Regions from separate parts of the Streptococcus periodonticum genome, predicted to be linked through region 3. Evidence: predicted binding sites of a transcription regulator. Region 3 holds the regulator's gene; each other region holds the start of a gene.
The links. Region 3 encodes Rex, which represses fermentation and respiration genes when NADH is low (regulators of the CRP and FNR family bind a similar motif). Its sites were predicted from a motif close to TTGTGAANTANTTCACAA; they were not measured.
Positions count from the first base shown of each region.

Region 1: adhE (bifunctional acetaldehyde-CoA/alcohol dehydrogenase) is a predicted target of Rex. The motif match lies at 2,471-2,488, and genes of this name have one in related genera.
Region 2: EHW89_RS01660 (class II fructose-bisphosphate aldolase) is a predicted target of Rex. The motif match lies at 2,642-2,659, and genes of this name have one in related genera.

Region 1 covers NZ_CP034543.1:67,970-72,261, forward strand. Annotated here, with positions in the region: gene EHW89_RS00410 (MORN repeat-containing protein) at 1-358, shown strand, start outside; gene EHW89_RS00415 (acyltransferase family protein) at 348-2,165, shown strand; gene adhE (bifunctional acetaldehyde-CoA/alcohol dehydrogenase) at 2,527-4,292, shown strand, end outside.
Region 2 covers NZ_CP034543.1:321,227-325,518, forward strand. Annotated here, with positions in the region: gene EHW89_RS01650 (peptide ABC transporter substrate-binding protein) at 277-2,235, shown strand; tRNA gene EHW89_RS01655 (tRNA-Leu) at 2,436-2,521, shown strand; gene EHW89_RS01660 (class II fructose-bisphosphate aldolase) at 2,705-3,586, shown strand; tRNA gene EHW89_RS01665 (tRNA-Thr) at 3,740-3,812, shown strand; gene EHW89_RS01670 (LytTR family DNA-binding domain-containing protein) at 4,029-4,292, shown strand, end outside.
Region 3 covers NZ_CP034543.1:1,063,861-1,068,152, forward strand. Annotated here, with positions in the region: gene EHW89_RS05205 (cysteine desulfurase family protein) at 1-927, shown strand, start outside; gene EHW89_RS05210 (DUF1831 domain-containing protein) at 933-1,280, shown strand; gene EHW89_RS05215 (redox-sensing transcriptional repressor Rex) at 1,444-2,088, shown strand; gene EHW89_RS05220 (gamma-glutamyl-gamma-aminobutyrate hydrolase family protein) at 2,116-2,808, shown strand; gene radC (RadC family protein) at 2,805-3,485, opposite strand; gene phoU (phosphate signaling complex protein PhoU) at 3,571-4,224, opposite strand.

The DNA of each region.
Region 1 (4,292 bases), 910 kb from region 3:
CTTGGAATTGCTAGCAGTAACGGTTATTGTCCTATCAGCGATGGCGGCTTTTACATCAGGTATTCCCAGTCAAGGGGCATTGACCTTGGATAAAGGAACAATCAAATATAATGGCAGCCTTGTTCGTGGTAAAATGAATGGTCAAGGAACCTTGACCTTTAAAAATGGGGATACTTATAAAGGTAATTTTAAGAACGGTACCTTTAATGGGAAGGGAACCTTTACAGCTAAAGCTGGCTGGAAGTACGAAGGCAACTTTGTGAATGGACAGCCTGAGGGGCAAGGCAAATTAACAACAGAAAATAATGTTGTCTACAAGGGAAAGTTTAAACAGGGGATTTATCAAAATGCGCGTTAAATGGTTTTCATTAGTGAGGATTACAGGGTTACTTCTAGTCCTGCTCTACCATTTCTTCCAGAAAGCTTTTCCTGGCGGTTTTATTGGTGTGGATATTTTCTTCACTTTCTCAGGCTTTTTGATTACATCCCTCTTGATTGATGAATTTGCCAGAGACAAAGACATTGATGTTAAAGGATTCTTGAGACGTCGCTTTTATCGGATTGTGCCACCGCTTGTCTTTATGATTTTGATTGTCATGCCCTTTACCCTGTTGATTCGGAAGGATTTTGTGGCTGGTATTGGGACGCAAATCGCTGCTGTGCTCGGCTTTGTGACAAATTTTTATGAAATTTTGTCTGGTGGAAATTACGAGAGTCAATTTATCCAACATCTCTTTGTGCACACATGGAGCTTGGCTTTGGAGATGCACTACTATATCTTGTGGGGCTTGGCAACATGGTATTTAGCGAAGAAAAGTAAAACCATTGGGCAATTTCGTGGTATTATCTTTCTTTTATCATCTGCTTTGTTCTTGATTAGTTTTCTCTCTATGTTTGTCAGAAGTTTCTTCTCTTCAAACTTTTCTGTGATTTACTTTTCAAGTTTCACGCATATCTTCCCGTTTTTTGCAGGAAGTATTTTAGCGACACTTTCGGGTGTGAGTGATTTGGGAGCACCTTTTCGTAAAATGGAGCAGGCGCTTGATTTGAAAAAGACCTTTTATCTACTTGGTGGTAGTTTTGCAGCTTTGCTGTTATTAACGTTCCTCCTGAGATTTGATAATTTATTGACTTATCTGTTTGGTTTCCTTCTTGCAACGGTATTTTCGGTGGTGATGATTTTGGCAACACGTGTGCTCCATGAGAAGACGCCACATGTTGATGAGCCGCCCGTTATCACATTTATTGCAGATACGAGCTATGGTGTGTATTTGTTCCATTGGCCGTTTTACATCATCTTTTCCCAATTGATGAGCAATGGATGGGCAGTTCTATTAACAACCGTGCTTTCCTTTGCTTTGGCGGCTTTCTCTTTCTATCTATTGGAGCCGACATTAGCAGGTAGAGAGCCAAAAGTATTTGGCTTGAAGATGGACATCAAGCAAATCACAACACCTGTATTTTATAGTTTGATTCCATTAACACTGGTCGCTTTGGTCATGATTGTGACTGCTCCGAAAATTGGTGCCTTTGAAGAAAATTTGCTCGTCAATGGGTTAAATCAAGCTGACAGTAAAATGCAGATTACTCGTACCCAAGCTGATAATGTGAGTGCCAGTCAATACAACGTAGCAAAGGGTACGACAGTTATCGGAGATTCGGTAGCTTTGCGAGCAAGTGAATGGCTCAAGCAGGCTATGCCGGAAATTCAAGTGGATGCAGCAGTCAGTCGAAACTTAGAATCGGGCTTGCAAGTCTATCAAACTGATATTTCAAACAAAGTACTTCTGGAGACAGTGGTCTTAGCCTTAGGAACTAATACGGTTGATAACTACGAAAGTTTGCTCAATCAATTTATTGAGAAATTACCAAAAGGACATCGTTTGGTTTTAGTGACGCCGTATGATGGTCGGACAGCACATAACGCTTCTAGCTTGGCAGTCAAAACACGTCAGTATGAATTGGAATTGGCGAAAAAATACGATTATGTATTTGTAGCGGATTGGTATCAAACTGCTATCGAACACCCAGAAATTTGGTATGGAACTGACTATGTGCACTTTGGCTCGGAGACAACAACAATCACCAAAGGCGGTGAACTCTATGCTCAAACCGTCAAACAAGCCATTGATGAAGCTGTGAAAAAAGGAACAGTGAAGAAATAATAGTAATAATTAGAAGTCATGGATTGCTTTGCGATTCATGACTTTTGTGTGCTGTAAAAAGATAGTAGGGTAGAACGAGGATGTAGGAATACACAGCAAAAATGCTCTTTTTTACATAACTTTTGTTTTTGGAAATCTTGAAAAAGTATGTGAAATATATAATTTTAAGTTTTAAACTTCACAAACAATGTTTTTAAATATAATAGAAAACTCATGTTTTGAAACAAATTCACAATATAAAAGAAAAAGTTTGTGAAGTTTACTTGAAAGTGTTTACAAGAGAAAGAAAATAAGGTATAATAATCTTGTGAAAAAATTAACAAAGGATTTATAAAAATCCTAAAAACCATTGGAGGAACACATGGCTGATAAAAAAACATTAACTCCCGAAGAAAAAAAGTTAGCTGCTGAAAAGCATGTTGACGAACTCGTTCAAAAAGGGCTAGTTGCTCTGGAAGAAATGAGAAAATTAAATCAAGAACAAGTAGACTACATTGTTGCAAAAGCTTCAGTTGCTGCTCTTGATGCACATGGTATCTTAGCAGAACATGCTGTTAAAGAAACAGGTCGCGGTGTCTTTGAAGACAAAGCAACAAAAAACCTTTTTGCCTGCGAACATGTTGTTAACAATATGCGTGGTGTTAAAACTGTTGGTGTGATTGAAGATGATCCTATTACAGGTTTAACGAAAATTGCTGAACCGGTTGGAGTAATTTGCGGAATCACTCCAACGACCAACCCAACTTCAACAGCAATTTTTAAATCATTGATTTCGTTGAAAACGCGGAATCCAATTATCTTTGCTTTCCACCCATCTGCTCAAGAATCTTCTGCTCATGCGGCACAAATCGTACGTGATGCAGCGATTGCAGCAGGTGCACCTGAAAACTGTGTTCAATGGATTACACAGCCATCTATGGAAGCAACAACAGCTTTGATGAACCACGAAGGGATTGCAACAATCCTTGCGACTGGTGGGAATGCCATGGTAAAAGCTGCTTATTCATGCGGTAAACCTGCTCTTGGAGTTGGTGCTGGTAACGTTCCAGCTTATGTTGAAAAATCAGCAAATATCCGCCAAGCAGCACATGATATCGTGATGTCCAAATCATTTGATAATGGTATGGTCTGTGCATCTGAGCAAGCCGTGATCATTGATAAAGAAATCTATGATGAATTTGTAGAAGAATTCAAATCTTACCATACTTACTTTGTCAACAAGAAAGAAAAAGCGCTTTTGGAAGAATTCTGTTTTGGTGCAAAAGCTAACAGCAAGAACTGCGCTGGTGCAAAATTGAACCCAAATATTGTTGGTAAACCAGCTACGTGGATTGCTGAGCAAGCAGGATTCAAAGTACCAGAAGGTACGAATATCTTGGCCGCTGAATGTGCAGAAGTTGGAATTAAAGAACCATTGACTCGTGAAAAATTATCACCTGTTATTGCAGTTTTGAAAGCTGAAGATACTGAAGATGGACTTAAAAAAGCTCGTCAAATGGTTGAATTTAATGGTCTAGGACACTCAGCTGCTATCCATACAAAAGACGAAGCTCTTGCAAAACGTTTCGGTACGGAAATAAAGGCAATGCGTATTATCTGGAACTCTCCATCTACCTTTGGTGGTATCGGTGATGTATACAACGCCTTCATTCCATCATTAACACTTGGATGTGGTTCATACGGACACAACTCAGTTGGTGATAACGTATCAGCTATCAACCTTCTTAACATCAAGAAAGTAGGAAAACGTAGAAATAATATGCAATGGTTTAAAGTTCCTTCAAAAATCTACTTCGAACGTAACTCAATCCAATACCTTCAAACTTGCGAAGGTATCGAACGTGTCATGATTGTTACCGATAAATCAATTGAAAAACTCGGTTTTGTACAACGTGTGATTGACCAATTGAATCTTCGTAAAAACAAAGTCACGATTCAAGTCTTCTCAGATGTTGAACCAGATCCAGATATTACAACAGTTCGTCGTGGTGTTGAAGTAATGCGCTCATTTGAACCAGACACTATCATTGCCCTTGGTGGTGGTTCACCAATGGATGCAGCTAAAGGTATGTGGATGTTCTATGAACAGCCAGACGTTGACTTCGGTGACCTCGTTCAAAAATTCAT
Region 2 (4,292 bases), 740 kb from region 3:
TATTTAGTTGAAGGGGGAGAGTAGTTGCTATCTTCATAAAGTAGAATGGCTTATTTTTTTAACTTTAAAAGAATGTTTATTCAATTTGAGTCAAAAGATAAATTTATTATTTTTGCTTCTTTATGTATTTTGCGGCTTATTTTAATCATATTATGTAGCGAATAACTAGTATTTTGAATAAATAATATTTTCTGTCAAAAACAGCTCTTTACTTTTTGAAACTATTTCGGTATAATATTCAATGTAACAAGATGTGACATTAGAGGAGGTTTATCTATGAAATCATCAAAATGGATTATTGCAACAGGAGTTGTGCTAAGCGCTGGAATCCTATTATCAGGTTGTGGCAAGTCAGCTTCTAGCACATCAACTTATTCATACGTGTATACACAAGATCCAGACACGCTAAATTATCTGATGGCGAACCGTGCGACAACTTCAGATGTTGTGACTAACTTAGTTGATGGATTATTGGAAAATGACCAGTACGGAAATTTAGTTCCGGCGCTTGCTAAGTCATGGACAGTCTCCAAAGATGGCTTGACATATACGTATAAATTACGTAAAGATGCTAAATGGTACACATCAGAAGGTGAAGAGTACGCAAGTGTAAAAGCGCAAGACTTTGTAACTGGCTTGAAATACGCCGCAGATAATAAATCAGAAGCTCTTTACCTCGTTCAAGATTCTGTCAAAGGTTTAGATGCTTACATCAAGGGTGAAACGAAAGATTTTTCAACGGTTGGAGTAAAAGCTCTAGATGACTATACAGTACAGTATACACTCAGCCGTGCAGAGACTTATTGGAATTCAAAAACGACCAATAATATCCTCTTCCCAGTTAATGCAGATTTCTTGAAATCACAAGGAAAAAATTTTGGTTCTGTAAAACCAACCAGCATTCTATACAATGGTCCTTATCTATTGAAGTCTCTGACAGCCAAGTCTTCTATGGAATTTGCTAAAAATCCTCATTACTATGATAAAAAGAATGTTCATTTGGATAACATTAAATTGACATATTATGACGGCTCTGACCAAGAAGCCCTTATCCGTAACTTCACAGATGGTGCCTATAGTGCAGCTCGTCTTTATCCAAATAGCTCTAGTTTTGCTTCTGTTAAGAAACAATATGCTAACAATATCATCTATAGCTTGCAAGATGCGACCAGCTACTATTATAACTTTAACTTAAATCGTCAGTCCTATAACCATACATCGAAGAAAACAGATGCTCAAAAGACTGCGACCCAAGAAGCGGTGCTAAATAAAGCTTTCCGCCAAGCTATCAACTTTGCCTATAATCGTACTTCTTATGGTGCACAAAGTAATGGGAAAGACGGAGCGACAAAGGTATTGCGGAACACACTCGTGCCACCAACATTTGTTTCTATCGGTGATAAAACGTTTGGTGATGTTGTGTCTTCTAAGCTGGTAAACTATGGCTCAGAATGGTCAAACATGAATTTGGCTGATGCACAAGATGCTTATTACAACCCAGAAAAAGCTAAAGCAAAGTTTGCTCAAGCTAAAGCAGAACTGCAAGCAAAGGGTGTTCAGTTTCCTATCCACTTAGATGTACCAGCTGATCAGACAAGTAAAATTGGTGTTCAATGGGAAAGTTCCATGAAACAATCTGTTGAGTCTGTCTTAGGCACAGAAAATGTTGTCATTGATATTCAACAAATGAGTTCAGATGAATTAAATAATATCAGTTATTTTGCTAATACAGCTGCTCAAAAGGACTATGATTTGTATAATGGTGGTTGGTCTGGTGACTATCAAGACCCATCTACTTATCTAGATACTTTGAATATAAAAAATGGTGGTAGTTTACAAAACTTTGGTCTGGAACCAGGTCAAGAAAATGATAAGATTAAGACAGTTGGACTGGACACATATACAGAGATGCTAGCAGAAGCAAATGCTGAAACCAATGAAGCTACACGCTATGAAAAATATGCCGAGGCACAAGCATGGTTAATCGATAGTGGCTTGACAATGCCAAACCTCTCTCTTGGAGGAACACCGTCCGTGACGAAAACAGTTCCATTTAGCCGTTCTTACTCATTAGTTGGAATCAAAGGTGCTTCAAGCAGTTACTTTAAATATGTCAAATTGCAAGACAAAATTGTAACAACAAAAGAATACGAAAGTGCTAAAAAGAAATGGCTAAAAGAAAAAGAAATCTCTAATAAAAAAGCACAAGATGACTACGAAAATCATGTGAAATAAAACAAATGTAAGAAACTTCTATGAACGATAAGCTTCGTAGGAGTTTCTTTTTGTTGTTCCTATCTAAAGAACCTATATCGAAGAAGTCTCAAACAAGAGTTGACATTAGGGAGTGATTTTAAGTGCTGACAGATACATTTTTTCAAAAAATTTTCTTGACAAGGAGTTTCTATCCTGTTATACTAATAAGGTACTCAATCGCGGGGATGGCGGAATTGGCAGACGCGCAGGACTAAGGATCCTGTGACCGCTTTAGGTCGTGAGGGTTCAAGTCCCTCTCTCCGCATCAGGTAAGCTGGCTTCGGCCGGTTTTTTGTTTCATTATTTTTGAAATGTGAGGAAAGAAAAACAGTTTTATAAGAGAAAGCGCTTAAAAGATTAGGAAATGCTGGTATTTTTTCCTAAAAAGTGATAAAATAAACAATGTAAATGGGAAAACCCATAAAAATAAATAGGAGGCCTAATACTAATGGCAATCGTTTCAGCAGAAAAATTTGTCCAAGCAGCTCGTGACAATGGTTATGCAGTTGGTGGATTTAATACAAACAACCTTGAGTGGACTCAAGCTATCTTGCGTGCAGCAGAAGCTAAAAAAGCTCCAGTTCTTATCCAAACTTCTATGGGTGCTGCTAAATATATGGGCGGTTACAAAGTATGTAAACTTCTCATCGAAAACCTTGTAGAATCAATGGGAATTACTGTACCAGTTGCTATTCACCTTGACCATGGTCATTATGAAGATGCACTTGAATGTATCAAAGTTGGTTACACTTCAGTTATGTTTGATGGTTCTCATCTTCCAGTTGAAGAAAATCTTGAAAAAGCTCGCAAAGTGGTTGAATTTGCGCATGCAAATGGCGTGTCAGTAGAAGCTGAAGTTGGTACAATCGGTGGTGAAGAAGATGGTATCATCGGTGATGGTGAATTGGCTCCAATCGAAGATGCAAAAGCAATGGTTGAAACTGGAATTGACTTCCTTGCAGCAGGTATTGGGAACATTCATGGACCATACCCAGCTAACTGGAAAGGTCTTCACCTTGACCACTTGCAAAAATTGACAGAAGCTGTTCCTGGATTCCCAATCGTACTTCACGGTGGATCAGGTATTCCTGACGACCAAATCCAAGCAGCTATCAAATTGGGTGTTGCTAAGGTAAATGTAAACACTGAATGTCAAATTGCCTTTGCAAAAGCTACTCGTAAATTCGTTGCTGAATACGAAGCAAACGAAGCAGAATACGATAAGAAGAAACTCTTTGACCCACGTAAATTCTTGAAACCAGGTTTCGAAGCAATTACAGAAGCTGTTGAAGAACGTATTGACGTATTTGGTTCAGAAGGTAAAGCTTAATCGCTTACTAAATAGACAAGAAAATCTCGCCTTGTGCGGGATTTTTGTTTTTCTTTGAGTTATTTGATTGAATGTAGTGTGGGATTTATTATTTTTTCTTTTCCTCTTGACAAATCAAATTTGCATGCTAGAATAGATTTATACGTTTATTTCGCCGATTTAGCTCAGTTGGTAGAGCAACGCACTCGTAACGCGTAGGTCGTAGGTTCAAGCCCTATAATCGGCATCATTGAAGGTCTTCATTGAATTGAAGGCTTTTTTTGTTATTTATAAAGTGTTGTTGCGTAAAAAGGTGCTAGAATCTGGTCAACTTATGAAAAAGCAAGGAAGTTATTCAGATTTCACGACCACTTGCGTCTCGAAATGAACCACTTACTGAAAACCGCTTGAATTTCACGAACCAATTGTTATAATAAAATAAAGAAAAACGAGGGGAGCGTTTATGAAAATTCGAGTTGAGCTAGATTCTAATCTGGAAGAAGCAGAAATTATCATTAAGGCACCTCGCTTTGATGAACAGATAGAGCGCATTCAGCGTTCTCTGGAAGAAGTTGCTAAGCCGTCTATTCTTTTTTACAAAGATACGAGCGAATATTATGTTGATTTAGCAGATATTCTCTTTTTTGAGACAGAGGGAAATAAGATTTTTGCGCATGCTCGAAATAATGCTTATGAAGTCAAACTGAAATTGTATGAGCTGGAAGAA
Region 3 (4,292 bases):
ATCTTTACATCTGGTGGGACAGAAAGTAACAATACAGCCATAAAAGGATATGCCTTAGCCCATCAAGATCAAGGAAAACACATTATTACAACTGCTATTGAGCATCATTCGGTTCTTGAAACGATTGAATATCTGGTGGATAAATTTGGCTTTGAAGCTACTTATATCCAACCTAAAAATGGAGAGATTACGGCTCAACAGATAAAAGAAGCCCTTCGAGAAGATACAATACTTGTCTCAACCATGTACGCCAATAATGAAACAGGCTATATGCTTCCAGTCAAAGAAATTGCTGACGTTGTGAAACATCATCCCGCTGCTTATCATGTGGATGCTGTGCAAGTTATAGGCAAATTACCTGTGTATCCTGAAGAACTAGGAATTGATTTTATGAGTGCATCAGCTCATAAATTTCATGGTCCTAAAGGCATTGGTTTCTTGTATGCCAATCAGATGAAATTTGATAAATTTTTACATGGCGGAGATCAAGAAGATAAAAGACGTGCAGGAACTGAGAATTTAGCGGCTATTGCCGGAATGATTACAGCTTTAAAAGAAAATCTTAAGGGCTATCCAAAAAATATAAGTCATGTGGAAAACTTAAAAAAACAGCTTCTCGCTGAACTGGACGGAATAGACTACTATGTCAATCATGATTCTCATACACTCCCCTATGTAATAAATCTTGGCTTTCCTAAACAAGCTAATGACTTACTACTTATGCGTTTAGACTTGGCTGGAATCTCTATCTCAACTGGCTCTGCTTGTACAGCAGGGGCTATCGAACCTAGTCATGTGCTTAAAGCTTTTTATGGTAGCGATTCAGAACGCTTAAGGGAATCTATTCGCATTAGTTTCTCGGAGGAAAATACTTCAGAAGAAGTTCGACAATTTACTACAACATTAAAAGAAATTTTAGGAGGATAAAATAGATGGCTTTTCAGACCACTATTCACTTAAAAGACTGCTCTTTCAGCTATTCTCTTGGAGAAAATGTAAAAAAATTTACTTTGCGCGATAACACATTTGTCGAAACCAAAGTTGGAAATTACGAATTGACACGCTTATTAGAAAATGTTCCCAATAGTGGAGACGGCTTTTTGTTGAAAATCATTATCAACAAAAACCTTTCAGGTGTAAAAATCAACATCACAGATAAATCTGGCCTTCGGTTAGTGAATATTTTTAAATCAGAAGACAATCACATCATTCAAGAAAAGTTTTATTTCTTAATGGATAGCTTGGTAGAACGTGGTATTTTCACTAAACAAGAACAATAAACAAATAGCTTAAAAACTCATTTTTAAATCATTAGTAAAACAATAAAGAGTAGGAAACAAGCCAAAAATCTTTGATTTTGTCCTACTCCTTTTCTATTTTTATCAAATAAGTTGATTTTTTCACAAACTTTCTATAAAATAGTCTTTGAAAGGATGTGATTTTGTGAAATCTGAAAAAAATACAGCCATTCCACGCGCAACTGCTAAAAGGCTCTCTCTGTATTATCGGATTTTCAAACGATTTAATTCCGAAAAAATTGAAAAAGCCAATTCAAAACAAATCGCAGATGCAATTGGGATTGATTCTGCCACTGTCCGTCGTGATTTTTCTTACTTTGGCGAATTAGGTCGTCGTGGATATGGTTATGATGTAAAAAAACTCATGAATTTTTTTGCTGACTTACTTCATGACAATTCCATTACCAATGTGATGTTAGTTGGTATCGGTAACATGGGACATGCTTTGCTCCACTACCGTTTCCACGAACGGAACAAAATGAAGATTGTTATGGCATTTGATACAGATGATCATCCTGAAGTTGGGACTACTACAAATGACGGGATTCCTATTTATGGCATTTCACAAATCAATAACAAATTAAAAGATGTGAATGTCAAAACAGCTATTTTAACAGTTCCTAGTGCAAAAGCGCAAGAGGTTGCAACTGTTCTTGTGGAAGCTGGTGTAAAAGGTATTCTCAGTTTTTCTCCTGTTCACTTAACCGTTCCAAAAGATGTTGTCGTTCAATATGTTGATTTGACAAGTGAACTACAAACACTCCTTTATTTTATGAAAAAAGAGCATTAAGCAATTAGAAAGAGCAGACATCTATTTATGAAGAAACCTATTATCGGCATTACTGGAAACGAAAGACCAAACCCTGAAGATGAATTTGCCATCATGAGTTATGCTGCTAAAGGATTTGTGGAAGGCGTAAAAGAAGTTGGTGGAACTCCTATCATATTGCCGATTGGAGATGCAGATATGGCACAGCGCTACATCCAGATGATTGATAAACTTATCCTAACGGGTGGGCAAAATGTATCACCACAATTCTATGGCGAAGAAAAAACAATTGACAGTGATGATTACCATTTGGAGCGTGATTTGTTTGAATTAGCCTTAATCCATGAAGCTATCCAGCAACAAAAACCAATTTTTACCGTTTGCCGCGGTACGCAATTGTTTAATGTTGCAATGGGTGGAACTCTTTATCAAGATATTGAGCACCATTGGCAAGACAGTTCTGCTGAATATACTACTCAAAAACTAGTCACTAAATCCGGATCTGTTTTGGAAAAGATTTACGGCGAAGTATCTCATATCAACTCTTTCCATCATCAGAGTATCAAAGATTTAGCAGAAAATGTCGAAGTCATTGCCCGTGATCCGAAAGACAACACCATTGAAGCGATTACAACAACTGATGAAATCGCTTATCTGGGAGTCCAGTGGCATCCAGAATTCTTATTTGAAACACGTCCTAAAGATCGAATGCTGTTTGACTATGTTGTCAATAGACTTTAAATCAAGTCTGTTTCTTCGCGATAACTATAATAATCTTTCTCTGCAACGATGAGATGATCCAGTAAGATGAAGCCCATTAGCTCACACGCTTCTTTTACATGTTTGGTCACTTCATCGTCATTTTTGCTTGGCAGTACAGCTCCTGACGGATGATTGTGCACCAAAATAATGGATGTCGCCATGTGTTTCACAGCATAATGCAGAATTTCTCGTGGCTCTGCAATACTGCGTGACACACTACCAATAAAAATAGTCTGCTGATGAATGATTTTGTTTTGAGTATTCAGATATAAAGCTACAAGGTGTTCCTGCTTCTTATGCCCCAATTCTTGTTGCATTTTTTTCGCTAACTTTTGACTACCTAAAATTTGCTCTTGCGTAATCAATTCTGCCTTACTGACTCGCTGTCCTAATTCAATCATAGCTTGTAATTCAATAGCCTTTATACGACCAATTCCAGAGATTGATTGCAGTTCTTGTAGCGTCATATTGCGCAAATCATTCAAACTAGAAATAGTTGATAAAATTCGTTGAGAAACTTGAAAAACAGTTTCTTTTTTATTGCCTGTGCGGATAAGAATGGATAACAATTCTTGATTGCTCAATTGTTCTGCACCTTCTGCAACTAAACGTTCCCTTGGCAACAAAGAATCTTCCTGAAATGAAATACTATACATAAAAACCTCCTCATATCCTTATTCGGAAAAAGAAGAGGAAAATAAAAAATCTGAGAAATGATTCTCAAATTTTTTAAGTTAGTATTTACATTTCAACAATTTTACCTGTTTCAAAATAAACAACCCATTCACAGATATTTTTGGCGTAATCACCAATACGTTCTAAGTACGAAATAACTTGGAAGTAATCACGACCTGTAACAATCAAATCTGGATTTGACTTAATTTCTTGCGTTGCTAGGTCTCGAATATCATCAAAGTACTGATTGATTTTCTCATCCATAGCTGCTATTTCGTAAGCCTTATCCACGTCGCCATTAAGGTAAAGATCAAGCGCTGCTTCCACAAAGTTTTTAACATCACGCCCCATCTTGCTGATTTCTTCCTCGACAGACTGGATGCGAACTTCTCCTTTCATGCGGATCGTCGCCTGCGCAATGGAAACAGCATGGTCACCCATTCTTTCCACATCACTACTTGCTTTCAAAACTGTAATAACTGTGCGTAAGTCTTGTGAAACTGGCTGCTGCAAAGCAATGATTTCTAAAGATTTTTTCTCCAACTTTACTTCATATTCATTTACTTCTGCGTCTTCTTCGATTACTTCTTTTGCTAATTCGCGGTCGTGGGTCACAAATGCACGAACTGTGCGATTAATCTGTGACAAAACTTCATTTCCCATTGCATAAAATTGGTTATGAAGTTTTGCTAAGTCTTCTTCAAATTGTACTCTAAGCATAAATTTTCCTTTCCTAAGATTTAAAGAATTTTATACGAAAATCCATCTTTTTACATAATTCTTGTCTA